Regions from separate parts of the Streptomyces sp. NBC_00872 genome, predicted to be linked through region 3. Evidence: riboswitches for the same ligand, from Rfam matches in the RefSeq annotation. Region 3 holds a riboswitch; each other region holds the start of a gene.

What was found. Region 3 has a riboswitch for cyclic di-AMP ahead of OG214_RS09705 (transglycosylase SLT domain-containing protein). Riboswitches for the same ligand answer to the same signal wherever they lie in the genome.
Region 1: it holds a riboswitch for cyclic di-AMP, as region 3 does, so the genes downstream of both, OG214_RS04800 (peptidoglycan DD-metalloendopeptidase family protein) here and OG214_RS09705 (transglycosylase SLT domain-containing protein) in region 3, are expected to answer to the same signal.
Region 2: it holds a riboswitch for cyclic di-AMP, as region 3 does, so the genes downstream of both, OG214_RS24230 (transglycosylase family protein) here and OG214_RS09705 (transglycosylase SLT domain-containing protein) in region 3, are expected to answer to the same signal.
Region 4: it holds a riboswitch for cyclic di-AMP, as region 3 does, so the genes downstream of both, OG214_RS33105 (C40 family peptidase) here and OG214_RS09705 (transglycosylase SLT domain-containing protein) in region 3, are expected to answer to the same signal.

What each region holds. Positions count from the first base shown of each region.
Region 1 is NZ_CP108806.1:1,138,922-1,143,675, forward strand. Features, by position in the region: gene OG214_RS04795 (SGNH/GDSL hydrolase family protein) at 196-1,056, opposite strand; gene OG214_RS04800 (peptidoglycan DD-metalloendopeptidase family protein) at 1,242-2,192, opposite strand; cyclic di-AMP (ydaO/yuaA leader) riboswitch at 2,197-2,356, opposite strand; gene OG214_RS04805 (tyrosine-protein phosphatase) at 2,794-3,591, shown strand; gene OG214_RS04810 (S8 family peptidase) at 3,734-4,754, shown strand, end outside.
Region 2 is NZ_CP108806.1:5,623,667-5,628,420, forward strand. Features, by position in the region: gene OG214_RS24220 (cytochrome P450) at 1-400, shown strand, start outside; gene OG214_RS24225 (transglycosylase family protein) at 626-1,516, shown strand; cyclic di-AMP (ydaO/yuaA leader) riboswitch at 2,038-2,210, shown strand; gene OG214_RS24230 (transglycosylase family protein) at 2,213-2,980, shown strand; gene eno (phosphopyruvate hydratase) at 3,432-4,721, shown strand.
Region 3 is NZ_CP108806.1:2,275,625-2,280,378, forward strand. Features, by position in the region: gene OG214_RS09700 (ScbR family autoregulator-binding transcription factor) at 59-724, shown strand; gene OG214_RS09705 (transglycosylase SLT domain-containing protein) at 894-1,760, opposite strand; cyclic di-AMP (ydaO/yuaA leader) riboswitch at 1,765-1,926, opposite strand; gene OG214_RS09710 (hypothetical protein) at 2,475-2,903, shown strand; gene OG214_RS09715 (substrate-binding domain-containing protein) at 2,961-4,058, opposite strand; gene OG214_RS09720 (choice-of-anchor Q domain-containing protein) at 4,279-4,754, shown strand, end outside.
Region 4 is NZ_CP108806.1:7,730,190-7,734,943, forward strand. Features, by position in the region: gene OG214_RS33085 (8-amino-7-oxononanoate synthase) at 1-409, shown strand, start outside; gene OG214_RS33090 (DUF397 domain-containing protein) at 447-659, opposite strand; gene OG214_RS33095 (helix-turn-helix domain-containing protein) at 752-1,606, opposite strand; gene OG214_RS33100 (ATP-binding protein) at 1,868-2,299, shown strand; gene OG214_RS33105 (C40 family peptidase) at 2,768-3,241, opposite strand; cyclic di-AMP (ydaO/yuaA leader) riboswitch at 3,245-3,448, opposite strand; gene OG214_RS33110 (hypothetical protein) at 3,752-4,060, opposite strand; gene OG214_RS33115 (ATP-dependent Clp protease proteolytic subunit) at 4,068-4,721, opposite strand.

The DNA of each region.
Region 1 (4,754 bases), 1.1 Mb from region 3:
TCGGCCCGGTTATCGCCCCGGCCGGGACTGGCCATGCGCGGGCGTTCCGTGGTCCATTCGGATGAGTGAAATTCCCGTTCGGAGCGCCGGGCGCCGGAGGGGCGGCCGGCCTCGGCGGCGGCCGACCTCGGCGGCGGCTGACCCCGGCGGCGGCCGGCCGGACAGCCGGACCGGCACCCCGGGCCGGCCCCGCCGTCAGCGGTTCAGGGGCAGCAGGTCGGGACGCTTCGCCTCGACATGGTCCCCGGAGGATTCCCCGCGCAGCCGGCGCCCGATCCACGGCACCAGATACTCCCGCGCCCAGTTGATGTCGTCGCGCCGTACCTCGAAGGTGCCGCGCGGCGGCTGCGGCGGCCATGTCTGGTCCGGGTCGGCGGGCACGGCGAACCCGAGCACCTGCGCCGCACGCAGCGCGACACGGGTGTGGCCCTCGGGGGAGAGATGCAGCCGGTCGCCGTCCCAGGCCCGCCTGTCCTGCACGGACTTGAGGGACCAGAGATCGAGCACCGGGCAGTCGTAGCGGTCGGCGATGGCCCGTACATGGGCGGTGTAGGTCGCGATCTTGCCGCGAAGATGACGGAGCACGGGCACGCCCCGGGTGTCGAAGCCCGTGGTCACCATGACCGTGCCGACCGCCCCGGTCAGATCGGCGACGGCCCGCTCGAAGCGCTCGGCGACATCGTCGGGGTCGGTGCCGGGCCGGATGATGTCATTGCCGCCCGCGCAGAAGGTCACCAGATCGGGGGCGAGTTCCTTGGCCCGGGGTATCTGCTCGCTGACGATCTGGTCGAGGAGCCGGCCGCGTACGGCGAGATTCGCGTAGCGGAAATCTCCGTGCACGGTGTCCGCGGGACCGGGCGGGAGGGCCGCCTCGCCGGTCACCGGATCGGTGAGCCGGTCAGCCAGTTGATCGGCGAGCAGAACCGCGAGCCGGTCCGCCCAGCCGACATACCGTCCATCGGGTCCGGGATCGCCCACGCCCTCCGTGAAGCTGTCACCGATCGCCGTGTACGACCCGAATACGCCTCTTCTTCTTGATCTCGAATCGTCTGCCACAACACCACATCTTTCACCCGCAGATGTGACCTACGCGACCGTAAGAAACGGTTGACGAGGGGTGAGATACACCATTGGTCAATTTTCGGCCAAGCGGGAATATGCCCAACGCTCTCCGTCCGGCACGGAACTGCCGGACGGAGAGCGGAGAAAGGACGTTGCCATGCCTCGAACGGGGCCGTGTCTCAGATGTTGACACCCTGATCGCGGAGATACGCCAGCGGGTCGATGTCCGAGCCGTAGTCCGGTCCGGTACGGATCTCGAAGTGCAGGTGCGGACCCGTGACATTGCCGGTGGCGCCGGAGAGACCGATCTGCTGGCCCTCGCTGACGGTGTCGCCCTCGGAGACGGATATGGAGGAGAGATGGGCGTACTGCGAGTAGCGGCCGTCACTGTGCTCGATGACGATCTGGTTGCCGTACGAGCCGCCCCAGCCCGCCGCCACGACCGTGCCCGCGCCGACCGCCTTCACCTCGGTGCCCGTGTCGACCAGGAAGTCCACACCGGTGTGGTAGCCGCTGGCCCAACTGCTGCCCGAGGCGTGGTACGGAGTGCCGATCTGCGGATCGTCGACCGGCGTGGTGAAGCCGGAGTCGCTGCTCTGCTCCGGCGTGTCGGCGGGCGCGGGCGTCGACGCCCCGTTGTCGTCGGCCGGTGTGGCGGTCGACGGGTCCGAGGAACCGCCGTCGGAGGAGTGGGACGGCTCGGCCGGCTTCGCGGGACGGGTGTGCTCCCCGCCCCTCGTCTTGATGGTCAGCTTGAGCCCGGGGTGGATCAGCGACGGGTCGGATCCGACGGCCTTGCGGTTGTCCGCGTACAGCTTGTGCCAGCCGCCCCGGACATGCTGCTCCTTGGCGATCTTCGACAGGGAGTCGCCCGGGACCACGGAGTAGATCCGGGTCTTGGCGGCACTCTTCTTGGCGGTGGCCTTCTTCGCGCCGGCCTGCTCCCCGCCGAGCTGTTGCTGGGAGACGGCCTCGGGCGCGCTGGCGGGTGCGGCCTTCTGCGCGGCGTGCGCGCCGGTGGCACCGATGAGCGGAAGTGCGATGGCGGCTCCACCGGTACCGGCGGCTATGAATCCGCGCGATACCGGGTTGTTGGCCTTGTGACGGCGGTGCTTACCCTTCGCGGGCATGGCGAATTCCTCTCCGGCGCCTGCGAGGTGAGCTGTCGGGTTCGGACTGGAGATGCCCGGTCGCACTTACCGCGCGACTTCACCCCAAGCCGTTCCGGAGTTCCGGATCGGCGTACTACCTGGGTCCCCCGCTCCTGCCACGCATTGCTTGACGATAAGAATTCCGGACGGCGGCAGGATTCGGCGGTCCGACCGGATTGAGGGTGAACGTAGGCGAGTGGGGCGAGTGGAACAAGGGATGCTTTTCCACCGACAAGTCGCACTCGCATTTAACCCGGTTTTACCGGTCACCCTGTGTCGACAACGATCTCCGAACTCCGCGTCGGACAAGGAATTCGAATACATGGCACCGCCACGGAACGTCACGGATATGATCCTGGTCACGGACCGGAACCCATCTCCACCGCGACCGGGGCAGGGTGTAAGGAATCACCCAATACGGACAGATGGGCATTTGGGCGATATCCATCCGCGAATAATGTCCGAATGCTCCCACTGGATTCCCGACAGTCGAACTGATTGCCACACGAACAGATGTCGTACTGTCAGAGGTCGACAGCGTCGGCGAGCCGCGCCGACGGCAGACACGGAGGAGCAGGCCGTGACGCAGCAGGTCCCGTCGACAGAGCCCGAGCTGGCCGGCGTGCGCAACTTCCGCGATGTCGGAGGACTGCCCACCACGGACGGCAGGCAGGTCCGTCCGGGCCGGCTCTTCCGCAGCGGCCATCTCGCCGGCGCCACCGCGGCCGACGCGGCCTTTCTCTCGTCCCTCGGACTTCACACGATCTTCGACTTCCGCAATGCGGCCGATCTGAAGCTCGACGGCGCGGACGTGGAACTGCCCGGCGTGCGCAATGTGAACATTCCGCTCACCGACCCCGCCGACGGCGCCGAGTTCTGGCGGATGGTCAGGGACGGCGATCTGGACCAGCTCCGCTCGCTCCTCGCGGACGGCAGGGCCGCGGCCCGGATGACCGGCTCGTACCGCTCGATCATCAAGGAGCGCACCGCCGAGCACAGCCGTGTCCTGCACGCCCTCGCCGAGGACAGCGTGCCGGCGCTCATGCACTGCGCCGCGGGCAAGGACCGGGCCGGTCTCTCGATCGCGGTGGCCCTGCTCGCGGTCGGGGTGGAGCCCGAGGCGATCGAAGCCGACTATCTGAAGTCGAACGACCCGCACCGCCGTTATCCGGTCCGGCGCAGCGACAATTCGCCCACCGGGACGCCCACCGAGGTGATGGACCTGCTCAGCCCGCTCTTCGACGCGCGCGCCGAGTATCTCGCGGCGGCCTTCGAGACCATCGAGAAGACCTGGGGCAGCACCGACACCTATCTGGCCGAGGGGCTGAGACTGGCCCCCGAAACCCGTGAACGGCTCCGCGCCCGCCTCCTCGACTAGGCCCTGTCCGGTCAATCGCGCCGGTGTCGTGGTTGGGACATGTCCCAACCACGACACCCCTGAAGCAGTGACAGCCCCTCCGGCGCTACCAGATTCTGTCCAACAGCGCGTGACAGCGCAGTTGAACGAAGGGGCTGGACAGATGAGACGTATCCGCCTGACGGCGGCGGTATCCATGGCCTTGCTGATGACCGTGGGTGCCGTGGCGCCGGTCGCGGCCCGGCCCTCCGCCCGGGACGCGGCGACCGACGGGCCCGCCGCCACCGGCGCCACCGCGGTGGGCACCCCCACGACGGTGCGGCTGATCACCGGTGACCGGGTGACGCTCAGCACGGGCCCGGACGGAAAGCACGCGGCCTCGGTCCGGCCCGGCCCCGGCCGTGACGGCATCCTCTTCCGGACCGCCGAGCAGGACGGCCGGCTGTCCGTCCTGCCGTCCGACGCGGCGGACCTGGTCTCCGCGGGAACGCTGGACCGGGAACTGTTCGATGTGACCGCACTCGTCTCACAGGGGTACGACGAGGCGCACACCGACTCGCTCCCGCTGATCGTGGCCCAGCCCGCCGGCACGTCCGCCGGGGCACGGGCCACCGAGACCCTGCGTACCCTGTCCGGGTTCCAGGAGGACTCCGCACCCTCGCACCGGTTGGAGAGCATCGGAGCCCGCTCGCTGCGGATAGCCGGGGACGATCTCGGCGCGTTCTGGCGCACACTCGCCCCCGCCGGGGACACGATGACCGCCAGTGGGCTCCGGGCCACCCCCAAGATCTGGCTGGACGGCAAGGTGAACGCCACCCTGGACCGCAGCACGGCCCAGATCAACGCCCCCGCCGCCTGGGACGCCGGCTACCAGGGCCAGGGGGTCAAGGTCGCCGTCCTCGACACCGGCGCGGACGCGGCACACCCCGATCTGGCGGGCCGGATCGTCGAGGCCAGGGACTTCTCCGGCAGCGGCGGCACCGAGGACGTCTTCGGCCACGGCACACATGTCGCGTCCACCGTCGGCGGCAGCGGCGCCGCGTCCGGCGGCAGCCGCAAGGGTGTCGCCCCGCGGTCCGGACTGCTGATCGGCAAGGTCCTCGGCAACGACGGCTACGGCACCGAGTCCCAGGTCATCGAGGGCATGGAGTGGGCCGCGGCCGAGGGCGCCAAGGTCATCAACA
Region 2 (4,754 bases), 3.3 Mb from region 3:
GGGTGTCGAGGAACTGCTGCGCCACGACGGTCCGGTGGAGCTGGCCACCTGGCGGTACGCCACCGAGCCTGTGACGCTCGGCGGGCAGCGGATAGCGGTGGGCGATCCCGTACTGGTCGTCCTCGCCGCGGCGGACCGTGACCCCGAGCGGTTCGCGTCGCCCGACACGCTCGATCTCGCGCGGCGTGACAATCAGCACCTCGGCTACGGGCACGGCATCCACTACTGCCTCGGTGCGCCCCTCGCCCGCCTTGAGGGACAGACCGCTCTCGCGTCCCTGCTGACCCGTCTGCCCGATGTGCGGCTTGCCGTGGATCCTGCCGATTTGCGCTGGCGCGGCGGGCTCATCATGCGTGGATTGCGCACACTTCCGGTGCAGTTCACGCCATTGTCCGGCTGATGAGTCACTGACGGATTCGGCGGCGGACGGCCGGCGTATCGCCGTGGGACAGGCGCCGATCACTGGCGGATCGTCGCTCCATAACTGACGGGCCGTCAGGAATGTGACTTTCACGTGATCTCCGCTGCATCGACTTGTGACAGACGTTCGAGTACCGCTACGTTCACCGACGACTCAGCTGCAACACGCCGTAGTCGAAACGACAGTCACACGGAAGGCAAGCGCATGCGCTCCGCGAACGGCCGACACCGCAGACCACGCCAGGCCCCCGCTCTGATCGTCGCCGCGGGGGTGACCGGGTCGGCGATCGCCATCCCGCTGTTCGCCGCCTCGGGCGCCAGCGCGGCGGACGCCTCCACCTGGGACCGTGTCGCGGAATGCGAGAGCGGCGGCATGTGGAGCGCGGACCTCGGCAACGGCCACTACGGCGGCCTCCAGCTCAGCCAGGAGACCTGGGACGCCTTCGGTGGCGGGGAGTACGCGGCCCGCGCCGACCTCGCCAGCCGCTCCCAGCAGATAGCCGTGGCCGAGAAGGTGCTCGCGGCGCAGGGCGTGAAGGCCTGGTCGAGCTGCGCGCCGGTCTCCGGGCTCACGGGCGCCCTGCTGGAGGGTGTCGGTCTCGGGGGCGGCTCCGGCTCGGCGGGGGCCGCGCAGGACGACCGGAGCGACAGCCCCGCGGACGCTCCCTCCGGTACTCCGGACGCCACGCCCTCCGCCCCCTCCGACGGGAAGACGCCGCCCGGAGAGCCGGTCCCCTCCGGTTCGGCCACCACGCCCGCACCGGGAACCTCCGCTTCCGCGGACGGCGGCAAGGGCGCTGAGGGCCTCGGCTCCGACGGTCTTGGCGCCGACGGCCTCGGTGGCACCGCCGCCGGCGGTACGGAGTCGGCCAAGGGCAAGCACCGCGGTGAGGCCGCCCAGGAGGATGCCGTAACGGGCAATTCGGATGAAGGGCTTGATTACGGCCGTCATGCCTCACGGGGTGACGGACTGTCGCGTAGTACGGACGGTCTGACGGATCGTGCGGAATCGCCCGCTCCGGCGGAGGCCGACCGGCCCGTCGAGCGCAACTGGCTGATCGCCGACGGGCAGAAGGTGCTCGGCGGCTGGCTGTGAGACGAACGGGCTGACGGCTCCGGGGCTGTCGGCGCGGTGGCTGAGGGGTGAACGGGGGGCGGCCGGTGTGCCGCCCCCCTGGCGCGCCCCGGCGCTTCCCGCTGGGCCCCGGTGTGCCCCGGTGTGCCATGGGGGTGTCCTCCCTGGCCGCGGCCCTGATCTCCCCCTGGCTCCCTCCGCGTCTCCCCCTCGGTCTCCCCCCTCGGCCTCTTCCTTGATCCCGCCCTTGAACTGCCGTGAAGTGGCACGGATGCAAGGGTAGTTCGCTGCCCTATGTCCACTTCTGTGCAAGTGAGACAAGGGTCTCTTTGCTGCAACTAGGGACTTTTGGCCTACGGGTTGCCCCGCTTTCCGCTCTCACCAGCGGAAATGCGTAAACCCGGAGGGTGGGTAAGGGTGTTATTTCCCTGATGTTCTCCTTTGAAGAACCGACGGGCCTGTGATTACGGTCTGAACCGCTCGCACCGCGGGCCTCGTCGACCGTCACGCCGAATCCTGCCGTCGGTCGGGGGGAGTAGTCGTCGCGTCATGCGCCGAAGGCAGGAGCGGGGGACCCAAGGTTTGTGCCGGCCCCGGCCGTCGAGAGACGGCCGACGACCGGCTAGGGGTGAAGCCGGGTGCGCGAGCACCCGGCCGGGCAACTCACTTGGCCCGAACCCGACAGCTCACCTCGTAGGCGTCGGTGAGGAGAGTTCCATGCCGCGTTCCAGCAAGGGTTCCAGCAAGGGCAGGCACCGCCGTCCCTCCCGCTCCGTGACCGCCCGCTACGCCACGCTCGCCGGCATCACCGGCGCCGCTGTCGCGGTCCCGCTGATCGGCGCCACCTCCGCGTCCGCCGCGACCGCCTCCGAGTGGGACCAGGTCGCCCAGTGCGAGTCCGGCGGCAACTGGTCCATCAACACCGGCAACGGGTACTACGGCGGACTCCAGTTCAGCGGCTCCACTTGGGCCGCCTACGGAGGCACCGCCTACGCGGCCAGGGCCGACCTCGCCTCGAAGTCCCAGCAGATCGCCGTCGCCGAGAAGGTCCTGGCCGGCCAGGGCAAGGGCGCGTGGCCCACCTGCGGGGTGAACCTCTCCGGCGCCGCGTACGACGGTGGCTCGGCGGGCTCGGGCTCCGGCTCTGATTCCGGTTCCGGTTCCGCTTCGAATTCCGGCTCCGGCTCCGGCTCCGGCTCGGGATCCGGCTCCGGTACGGGAGAACAGGCCTCCCCGCAGCAGACCCGGCCCGCGCAGCCGAAGCGGGAGCAGGCGCAGCCCGCCTCGCGCGGTGAGACCCGCGCCGCCACGGCCACGATCGAGAAGGGCGACGGCGAGTACAAGGTCAAGTCCGGCGACAGCCTCTCCAAGATCGCCGCCGCGCAGCAGGTGAAGGGCGGCTGGAAGAAGCTGTTCGACCTGAACAAGGACATCGTCCGCGACGCCGATCTGATCTACCCGGGCCAGCAGCTCCACCTGAGCTGACCCGCCCCCCGATCCCCCCGGCCCGGCGCGTGATCCCCCGTACGCGCCGGGCCGGGGTCTGCCCTCTTCCCGGCGTACGGAGGGGGCACTCGGGGAGTACGGAGGGGGTACGCGGGGCGGCGCTCACGGCGGTGCGCACGACGGTGCTCATAGGTGCGCCGAGGCGCTCGGGTGCTAGGTCCTGTCCGGCGGATCTTCGTGGGCCCGGAACGCCTGGCACGGCACCTCGCCGCGTTGTCGGAGTCGTCCAAGTACGTCCAGTACGAGGACGATCCTCCGCCTTGCGATGTACCGCACCAGACGCCCCGGGCTGATCCACGAAGATCCGCCGGACAGGACCTAGATCCGTCCCAGCGGGCGGGCACCGGGCGGCCGACGTCTCCGAGCCGGTTAGGCTCTTGCCGCAAGGCCAATGAGACCCTGCACTCCAAGCGTCACATCCCAGAAGGAGATGCTCGTGCCGTCCATCGACGTCGTCGTAGCCCGGGAAATCCTGGACTCCCGAGGCAACCCCACGGTCGAGGTCGAGGTCGGCCTCGACGACGGCAGCACCGGCCGTGCTGCTGTCCCCTCCGGTGCCTCCACCGGTGCGTTCGAGGCCGTGGAACTCCGTGACGGAGACCCCGACCGCTACCTGGGCAAGGGTGTCGAGAAGGCCGTACTCGCCGTCATCGAGCAGCTCGGCCCGGAGCTCGTCGGCTACGACGCCACCGAGCAGCGCCTGATCGACCAGGCCATGATCGACCTGGACGCCACCGAGAACAAGGGCTCGCTCGGCGCCAACGCCATCCTCGGTGTCTCCCTCGCCGTCGCGCACGCCGCCTCCGAGGCCTCGGACCTCCCGCTCTTCCGCTACCTGGGCGGCCCGAACGCGCATCTGCTGCCCGTTCCGATGATGAACATCCTGAACGGCGGCTCGCACGCCGACTCCAATGTGGACATCCAGGAGTTCATGATCGCCCCGATCGGCGCGGAGTCCTTCTCCGAGGCGCTGCGCTGGGGCGCCGAGGTCTACCACACCCTCAAGAAGGTCCTGAAGCAGAAGGGGCTCTCCACCGGCCTCGGCGACGAGGGCGGCTTCGCGCCGAACCTGGAGTCCAACCGCGCCGCGCTGGACCTGATCCTCGAAGCCATCAAGGAAGCCGGCTATGTGCCGGGCCGCGACATCGCGCTCGCGCTCGACGTCGCCGCCTCCGAGTTCTACAAGGACGGCTCGTACGAGTTCGAGGGCAAGTCCCGCTCGGCCGCCGAGATGACCGAGTACTACGAGGAGCTGGTCGCCGCCTACCCGCTCGTCTCCATCGAGGACCCGCTCTTCGAGGACGACTGGGCCGGCTGGAAGGTCGTCACCGACAAGCTCGGCTCCAAGGTGCAGATCGTCGGCGACGACCTGTTCGTCACCAACCCGGAGCGGCTGGCCCGTGGCATCGAGGAGGGCTCCGCCAACGCCCTGCTGGTCAAGGTCAACCAGATCGGTTCGCTGACCGAGACCCTGGACGCCGTCGAGCTGGCCCAGCGCAACGGCTTCAAGTGCATGATGTCCCACCGCTCCGGCGAGACCGAGGACGTCACCATCGCCGACCTCGCCGTCGCGGTGAACTGCGGTCAGATCAAGACCGGCGCCCCGGCCCGCTCGGACCGTGTCGCCAAGTACAACCAGCTGCTGCGTATCGAGGAGATCCTCGACGACGCGGCGGTGTACGCGGGCCGCAGCGCGTTCCCGCGGTTCCGTTCCGCCTGAGCGCGAGCGGCGGGGCCGGGCCGGCCGTCGGGT
Region 3 (4,754 bases):
TGGGAAAAGCCGCTACATTGCCTGCTGTCATTTAACGGAACGGCAATCCGAGGTACACGTGCGGGTTCGGGTGGAGCAGGTTCGGGCGAAAACGACGCGGAGGTTTCTCCTGGAAGCGGCGGCACAGTTGTTCGATGAGCGGGGTTACTCAGGCACCAGTATCAGCGATATCAGCGCGCAGTCCGGCCGTACCAGCGGAGCCATCTACTTCCACTACGCCAGCAAGGAGAATCTCGCCCTCGCCATTGTCGAGGAGCATTTCGCGACCTGGCCCGATCTGATCGACCGTTACAGCTCGTCCGACCGCCCGGCGCTGGAACGGCTGGTCGCGCTGAGTTTCGAGGTGGCGAGGGCCTTCCGGGACGATGTGGTCATCCGCGCGGGCGCCCGGCTCTGGGCGGAGCGCACCGCTATCAATGTCACGCTGCCGAGACCTTTTGTGGGCTGGCTGGAAACCGTCACCAAACTTCTCGAAGAGGCCCGGCAGGAGGGGGAACTCACGCAGGGCGTCACCCCTCAGGTGGCCGCGCACGGACTCGTGTGCGCCTTCTTCGGACTGCACACCGTCTCCGACGCACTGGAGGGGCGCCGGCAGATCGAGGAAGCGCTGCACGATCTGTGGCTGCTGCTCCTGAACGCCCTTCAGCCGGACCCGGATCCGGCGGCCCTGCTCGCGCGGGTGCGTGAACACCCCCTCGCACCTGTGCCCGCCGGAGGGCGATGAACCGAGGGCGGCGGCGGACGGGCAGATGGCCGGACCCGGCCGGGACGGAGGGATGTCCCGGCCGGGTCCGGCCGTCTGTGCGGGTGCGCGTGTGCGCGAGCGCGCGGGTCTGTACGGAGGTGACGGTACGTCAGCGTCGACCGCCGCCGGAGCCTGTCGGCGGGGCCTGTCAGTAGGGGCCGTTCACATTGTCGATCGAGCCGTACCGGTCGGCCGCGTAATTGCACGCGGCGGTGATGTTGGCGACCGGGTCGAAGCTGTCCATCGACGTACCGGGCACGTGGTAGGCCTGGAACGTGGGGTCGATGACCTGGAGCAGGCCCTTGGAGGGCGTACCGGCGGCGGCGTTGGAGTCCCAGTTGTTGATGGCCGACGGATTGCCGGAGGACTCACGCATGATGTTCCGGTAGATACCGTCGTAGCTGCCGGGGATGCCCTGGGCGGCCATGACGTCCAGCGACTCGTTGATCCAGCCGTCCAGATCGTCGGTGTACGTCTTCGGGGCCGCCTGGGTGACGGTGTCGCTCGTATCAGCCGTAGCGTCCTCGGTGGCAGCCGTCGCGTCCTCGGCGGTCGCCGTAGCGTCCTCCGTGGTCGCCGTCGTTTCCTCGGTGGCCGGTGTGGCGGTTTCCTGCTCGACCACGGCGGTGGCCGGTGCGGTGGTCGCCGACGTGGCGGTGGCCGGTGTGGCGGTGGCGGGCGGGTCGGACGCGGTCCTCTCACCGAGGGTCAGTTCGACGCCGGGGTGGATCAGTGCCGGGTTGCCGCCGATGACCTCACGGTTGTTCTCGTACAGCTTCTTCCAGCCGCCGCTGACGGAGTGCGCCGCCGCGATCCTGGAGAGCGAGTCCCCCGCGACGACGGAGTAGGTCTCCGGATTGTCCTTCTGCGTCGCGGCGGCGGGCGACGACACCGCCTCGGCGGTGGTCGCGGCGATGAACGGGAGCGCGAGTACGGCACCACCCGTGCCCACGACGGCGAGACCTCGGGCGAACGGGCTGGTTCTGGGGCGGCGGTGCTTGGCCTGTGCGGGCATGACGAATTCCTCTCCGTCGCCTGCGAGGTGAGCTGTCGGGTTCGGGCTGGAGCTGCCCGGCCGCGGTATGAGCGCGGCTTCACCCCAAGCCGGTCCGGATTCCGGAACGGCGCCTTACCTGGGTCCCCCGCTCCTGCCGTGCGTGAGTGGATTCGGTTTCCGGACGGCGGCAGGATTCGGCGGTCCGTCCGGATTGACGTGAACGTAGGCGGAACGTCCGGACAAAAACAAGACCTGAATTCACAGCGCGATCCCGGCGGACGAATCCAGAGCGGAATGATCCGGTTACACAGAAGTCATCCGGGAGCTCAACTCTCGCTCCCCGGGAGCGAAATGGCCAAGGCGACGGGAAGCATGGAACACCGCCGATGTGACGCACATCATGACCCTTGACGGAATTTCTGACGTCACAACACCGTACAGAGAATGCCAAGGTGTACCAATACTACTCAAATGCACCATGGGAAGAATGCGGGCAAAACGCCCATACAATTACTTTTCAAAACGGGTGCGCTATGCCCCGATGCTCCCATCAATTCGACGTGGGTGTCATTTATTCCGCGTCGGGGCGCGTGTCGAGTGCGTATCGCCGCTATTCGGGGAGGAAAGCGGTGGAACGAGGGGACCGTCCTTGGGGAGTGCGCCGGGACCACGACGGCATCGTCGCGTCGCGTACGTTCATGGCGTAACTCGTCTGTTCCACGAGGAGGTTCAGTGTCACAGGATCCGTGGTTTCTGAGGGATCTGGCGCCGGATGTCGTGCTCGCCGGTTCGGTGATGAACGGCAGTCTGCGGGGAGCCGAGGCGGTGCGGGCGCAGATTCGTGCCGTGCTCGGCCTCTACCGGGAGTTCACTCCCGTCTGGGAGGGCGAGTTCGGTGACCGCCGGATGAACGAGTACACCGCCGTGGTCGACGGCAGGCCGGTGACGGGGGTCGGCGTGTTCCATATCAACGACCAGGGCCAGGTGGACGAGATCGTCGTCGATCACCGGCCGCTGTCCGCGGCCCTGACCGTCTCCAGGCTTCTGGGCGAAGCCCTGGCCGACGGCCCCGGCCGTGACCGCGACGAGTTCTACCGCCCCGACGGACAGACCTACGAGGATCTGATCAGGTACGCCGAAACCCATGGCCGCGAACTCTGACGCGTACGTCCGCTCGCGACCGCCGAACCGCGAGTACGAGGGAGCGTCGCGCGTGCTTCAGTGCCGCCGGGGCGCCGGGCCCGTGGAGTCGCGCACCACAAGGTGCGGCACAAATGCTTCCTGCCGCCGTGGGGCGTCCGGGTCGGCGATACGGGCTCTGAGGATGTCCGCGGCCCGTCGGCCGATATCCGTCTTCGCCGGGGACACGGTGGTCAGAGGCACTTCGCACAGGTCGGCCACCTCGTTGTCGTAGCCGATCACGGAAAGGTCCTCCGGGACGTTCAGTCCGCGCCGCCGCGCCGCGCCGACCAGCAAGGACGCTTCACGGTCCGCGAAGCAGAGTGCGGCCGTCGCCCCCCGCGCCACCAGACGGCCGAGGAAGCCGTCCGCGTCCTCGGCGGTCCAGCGCGGCAGTGAGGCCGTGACCACGGGAGCCGGGTCGAGCCCGGCGCGCTCCAGTCCGACGGCGAGGCCCGACCGGATCTGCGGGGCCGTGTGCGGACTGGTCCTCTCCATATAGCCGACGCGGGTGTGCCCGAGCCCCAGCAGATGCTCGGCAGCCGCACGCGCCCCGGCCGCGTGATGGGAACAGACGAACTCGTGCGATGTCGCCGTCAGGTCCATCCCCCGCTCGACGAGCACCGCGGGCACGGCGAGTTCCCCCGAGATCCCGAGCCAGTGCTGTGGACCGTCCTCGCCGAGAGTGGGTACCAGTATCAGCCCGGCCGTTCCCGACCGGATCAGTTCGTCGACGGCCTCCTGCTCCATGCCCGGGTCCCATTCGGTGCAGCGCAGGAGCATCCGGCAGCCGTGGCGGGAGAGTTCACGTTCGATACCGGCGATGACGCGCGGGTAGTAGTAGGTCAACGAGGGCACCACGACGCCGACGGTGTACCCGGTGCCGGACGCCCGGGACTCCGAGACATACGTTCCGGATCCCTGCCGGCGGTAGACAAGGCCCTCCTGGACCAGCAGGTCGACGGCCCGCCGCACGGTGTTGACGCTCACTTCCTGGTCGCGGGCCAACTGCTGCTCGGTGGGCAGCTTGCCGGCCGGCCAGCGCAGTTCGGCGATGGCCCGTCGCAGCTCGTCCGCGAGACGGCGTGTCTTGTGCCCCCGCGCGGCCGCACCGACAGGAGTACGTGGCGAACTCACCGCATCCCCCTCGATCTGCGCCCGCACCGGCCCGACATGACGAGCTTACGACCCTACCCGGCACGGAGCCGCCGCCGCCGAGAGAGCACCGGCCCCGAATTCATTCCAATGAATCTGTTGACGCATGGCATGACTTGACCGAAACTCCTCACCAGACGCGGCGTCAGTCATCGCGATCCCCCACGCACGATCCCCCCACACAAGAAGACGAGGTTCCCTCGTGGCCATCACCCTGTCCGTGCGCGGAACGAGCAGGCGCACCGCACTCTTCGCCTGCGCAGTACTGGTCATCGGGTTCCAGGCGGACGGGACCGCCTTCGGGACCGAAACCTCGGCCGCCGCGGCCGCCGCCACGGCGTACTACGTGGACCCCGCCGTGGGTTCGGCGGGCAATCCCGGCACCGCGGACAGACCGTGGCGGACCTTGCAGGAAGTCTTCGCGTCCGGGCGGACCTTCGCCGACGGAGACGTCATCTACCTGCGCAGTGGAAATCACGGAAGCCCGGTCATCACCGGGGGCGTCTCCTCGGGCGTCCGGACCGTCAAGGCGGCGCCCGGCGCTGCGCCCCGCATGAAGACGCTGAGGTTCGCGTCCGGGGCCACACGCTGGACGGTCGACGGGGTGCTCATCTCGCCCCAGGAGGCGGACGGTACGTACACCACCGGCAATCTGGTGCAGTTCGACGCGGGTGCCAC
Region 4 (4,754 bases), 5.5 Mb from region 3:
TCTCGTCAACGCCGCGCGGACGTTCATCTTCGACACGGGACTCGCGCCGGCGGCCGTGGGCGGCGCGCTGGAGAGTCTGCGGCTGCTGCGCCGGGAGCCCGGCAGGGCGGACCGTGCCCGTGAGGTCGCCCGTACGCTGCACCGACGGCTGACAGCGGCGGGGCTGACCGCCGCGCCACCGGACGCCGCCGTCGTCTCCGTACAGGCGCCGTCACCGGAGGCGGCCGTGCGCTGGGCCGCCGACTGCCGGGGCGGAGGGCTGGCCGTGGGGTGCTTCCGCCCGCCGTCGGTGCCGGACGGCATCTCCCGGCTCAGGCTCACCGCGCGCGCTGATCTGACGGAGGATCAGATCGATACGGCGGTACGGACGATCACGGCGGTCGCGCCCGCGGACGCGACCGCCGTCTGACCTGGTCCTGCCCGGTCGGGCCGGTCGGGCAGGTCGGTCAGTACGCGATGTCCTCCTCGCGCAGCGCGGTGACGAAGGACGTCCACGCGGCGGCCGAGAAGGAGAGGTGAGGCCGGGTCACGTTCTTCGAGTCCCGTACAGCCAGTGCGTCCGCGCCGACGCGCGCGGACTCGACGCAGTTGTTCGCCCCGGTGCTGTAGCTGCTGCGCCGCCAGCGGGCGGCCGTGGCGGCCGTGGCCAGGGGGGCCACCGGGGAAGTCGTTGTAGGGGCGGGGGGTGTGAGGGGGGCGGAGGATGGAGTCTGGACAGGGGGCTGTGCGAGGTAAGCGGTCATGATGCTCCCTACGCGCCGTCACCGATCCCGGCGATGAGATCCAATGATTCTTCGGGCGAGAGGGCATGCGCCTGCATCGTACGGAACGCGGCGCAGTACGCCTCAAGGTCTTCTTTCCGTTCCAGATAGAGGCTATTCGTCAAATGGTCGAGAACGACCAAATCCAGATCAGTAATGCCCGGGAATGAGAAGATAACGAAAGGACCGGTGAGTCCCACATAGCCGCCCGAAGTGAACGGAAGGACCTGGAGACAGACCTGCGGAAGCCGGGCCAGCTCGGACAGACGCCGTAGCTGACCCCGCATCACCCCGGGACCGCCCACCTCGCGCCGGAGCACCGCCTCGTCGAGTACGGCGTGGAGTTCGAGCGGGGTCGCGGAGTGCAGCAACTCCTGGCGGGCGAGCCGTACCTCGACCAGGGAGTCGACCGTCGTGGCGGGCAGACCGTCCAGCGCCGCCCTGGTCACCGCACGCGCGTAGTCGGGCGTCTGGAGCAGCCCCGGCATCACCGAAGTCTCCAGCGTACGGGCCGTGGAGGCCTGTGACTCCAGGCTGATGAAGTCCCGGTAGCGGGGCGGGATCACCCCTCCGTACGCCTTCCACCACCCGGGGCCGCCGCCCGCGATTCCCGCCAAGGCGCCGAGCAGCGCCCGCAGTTGGGGATCGGTGAGACCCAGGGCGTCGAGCAGCCCCTCCAGGTCCTCGTCCTTGACCCCGCTGACGCCCGTCTCGATCCGGCTCACCTTCGACTGGTGCCAGCCCAGCAGCCGCGCCGTCTCGCCGCTCGTCAGCCCCGCCCGCTGGCGCAGTCTGCGCAATTCCTCCCCGAGCCTGCGCCGGCGTACCGCCGGAATATGCCGCATGAATAGATCCCTTCGCCGACCCGCTCCGGTAAGCGTCCGTGGGCGCCGAGTGCGCCGCGGCGGAGAAGTTATCTTTTCGCCGCCCAAATACGGTCTCGCGTAGCAGAGTTCACCACTTCGAGCGACAGATATATGCAGATCTCGGTGGATCGGCCGTGTGAACGGCAGGATGAGTGGCACGCTGAGCACAGTCCGAGGCCGTCCGCGCAGTCATCCGCACTGCGGCGGAGTCAGGTCCGGCGGGAAAGGGACGGCGTCGCCATGGCAGACCATCAGGAAGCATCCATCACGCTTCCGAGCGATCCCGCGTCGGTACCGGCGGCGCGAAGATATGTCGCGGACCTGCTGACGGAGTGGGGTCTGCCGGGCCGGGCGGAGACGGCCGACACGGTGCGGCTCATCGTCTCTGAGCTCGCGACCAACGCCGTGCAGCACACCTTCGGCCAGTCGCCCACGTTCACCGTGGAGATCGTGCTCGACCGGGACGAACGACTCCGTGTCGGAGTCACCGACAGCCATCCGCGCTGGCCGCAGCGGCTGCCGGCGGCCGTGCAGCAGGACAACGGCCGGGGCATGGTGATCGTCCGCTCGCTGGCGGCGGAGAGCGGCGGGGAAGTGTCCGTCACACCGACCTCGGAGGGCGGCAAGACGGTCTGGATCGCGCTGCCCTGGACGGTCCCGGTCCAGAGCTGACCGGCCCACGGCGGCGGACATCCGCGTGCGTGTCCCGTGCCGCACGTCCGGTGTCCCATGTCCCGCCTCCCGGTGGGGAGAGGGCGGGGGACGGGCCGGCGCACGGTCCGTGTCCGGCGCTGTGCTGTCGGCGCGGGCCCGTGTCCCGTCCTGGCCAGGGACGGGACACGGGGCGTTCCGCGGCGGCCTGGGACGGGCCGCGTGTGTTCCTTGTACCGGCCTGGTGCGGCCGGGGATCCGGGCGTTCCGTCCCCGTGCCGGCGGGGGGACGGAACGCGTGCTGTTCCACGACGGCCTGGGACCGGCCGCGTGTGTTCCGTACGCCGGTGGTCACCGGCGGGGTGGTGGGCCGCCCGGTCAGGACCGGGCGGGTGCCGTGCGCCGGTCCAGGGGGGGACCGGACATGTTTCTCGGGGGGCCGTTCCGGACCGGCCGGGCGCGCACCGGCCGGTGCGGAACGTGCCACGCTCAGTTCACCCGGCCGTACATGACGCTCCGGGACCAGATCCGTTCGAGCCTTACCAGGGCACCGGTCTTGGGCGAGTGCCAGATCTTCCCGCGGCCCGCGTAGATACCGACGTGGTAGACGTAGCCACCCGCGTGGAAGAACACCAGGTCGCCCTTGCGCCGGTGGGACGCCGAGATATGGCGGGTCCCGTTGTACTGCTGATGAGCGGTGCGCGGGAGCTTCTTGCCGGCCTTCTTGAACGAGTAGAGCGTCAGGCCCGAGCAGTCGAAGCGATGGGGTCCGGTGGCCCCCCACTGGTACGGCGAACCTTCCTTGGAGGCGGCCACCCGGAGCGCCTTGACGGCGCGTGCGGCGGCATGGGCCTCGGGCGTGGCGCCGGGTGCCAGTATCGTTCCCCCGACCGTAGCGAGGGTGAGGACCGATACGGCACCGGCCCGGGACAGCAGAGACGGGACATATGTCTGCGCATTCATGCGCAACCCTTCGTCAGCCGCCTGTGAAGGATGACCTGTCGGGTTCGGACAGGCGAAGATGCCCGGCCGCGTGAGCGGCTTCACCCCAAGGGACGGCCCATGTACGCATACGTGGTCGTCCCGTACTGCTCGGGTCCTCCACTCCTGCCGATCCACTCCTGTCGACCAGACATCCGGAACGGCGGCAGGACTCGGCGTCCGCCCGGACCGCCCCGCCGGGGGTGGCGGGGGCTTGTCGTCCCAGGGATCTTGACGCGTAATCAGATGATTTCCGAGACGCAACGACGTTATGTGAAGTTCGTCACGTCTGATCCGTACGGGTGGCGAAGCGGTGTGTCGTACCGGGGGCCCGGACCCTGATGAGGCCCATACCTGCGCGGCGGTTGGGAGGTGCTTCCCGCGTCCGGCCGCTTCGCGCAACTTGGGTCCCCCGGAGTGTCCGGAAGATCCGTCCCCCGAAAGGCCGAGCCGCTCCCGTACGGACGCGTCCATACGGGAACGGAAACGGGCTCAAGTCGTGTCTTCGGGGGGCATCGTGACGCGCCCGGCGCGTCGCTCACCGTCGAGCACGCGCAGCGCACGGGCGAGCGTCGCCGCGTGCAGTTCTGTCTCACCGCGCATGTGCATCGCCGTCAGGGCGTCCCGCAGCGCGACCGCTTGCGCGGGCAGCGCCTGGGCCGCGCGCAGTGCGCTGTAGGTGTCCGAGCCGCGCGCCGGGTTGATCCGGCCCAGCAGATCGAGGACATGGAGAAAGCTGTCGACGAGATCTCCCTCGGCGCGGGTCAGTGCGGGCAGCGGGGGCAGTTCCGGTGGCAGCATCGGCGTGTCACCGCCCGCCGGGGGATCCGAAGGGGTGGGTCGCGCCGAGGGACGTCTTGCGGTTCTGGACCACGTGATCGATCAGACCGTACGCCTTCGCGTCGGCGGCGGTGAAGATCCTGTCCCGTTCGATGTCCTCGGCGATTCGCGGCTCGCTCTGGCCGGTGTGCCGTACGAGCAGCGACGCGAGCACGGCGCGCAGCCGCAGAATCTCCTCCGCGTGGATCATCAGATCGGACGGCTGGCCCCGGACGGGCTCCTCGATGGCGGGCTGCTGGACGACGACACGGGCGCCGGGCAGTGCCATCCGCTTTCCGGGGGTGCCGGCCGCCAGCAGTACCGCGGCGGTCGAGGCGGCCTGCCCGAGACAGGTCGTCTCCACGTCGCAGGTGACGAGCTGCATCGTGTCGTAGATCGCGGACATGGCGCTGATCGAGCCGCCGGGGGAGTTGATGTAGAGGCAGATGTCCCGGTCGGGCGCGGCGTACTCGAGATGGAGGAACTGCGCGATCACATCGTTGGCCGCGGTGTCGTCGACGGCGGTGCCGAGGAAGATGATCCGCTCCTCCAGGAGCTTGGAGTACGGATCGAGGGTGCGGGTCCCGCCGGCCGTCCGCTCGGTGAACTCGGGCAGGACATAGCGGGCCGAAGGATGGTTCATGGCGTACCTCTCCTCATGCACGGCCCTGTAAAA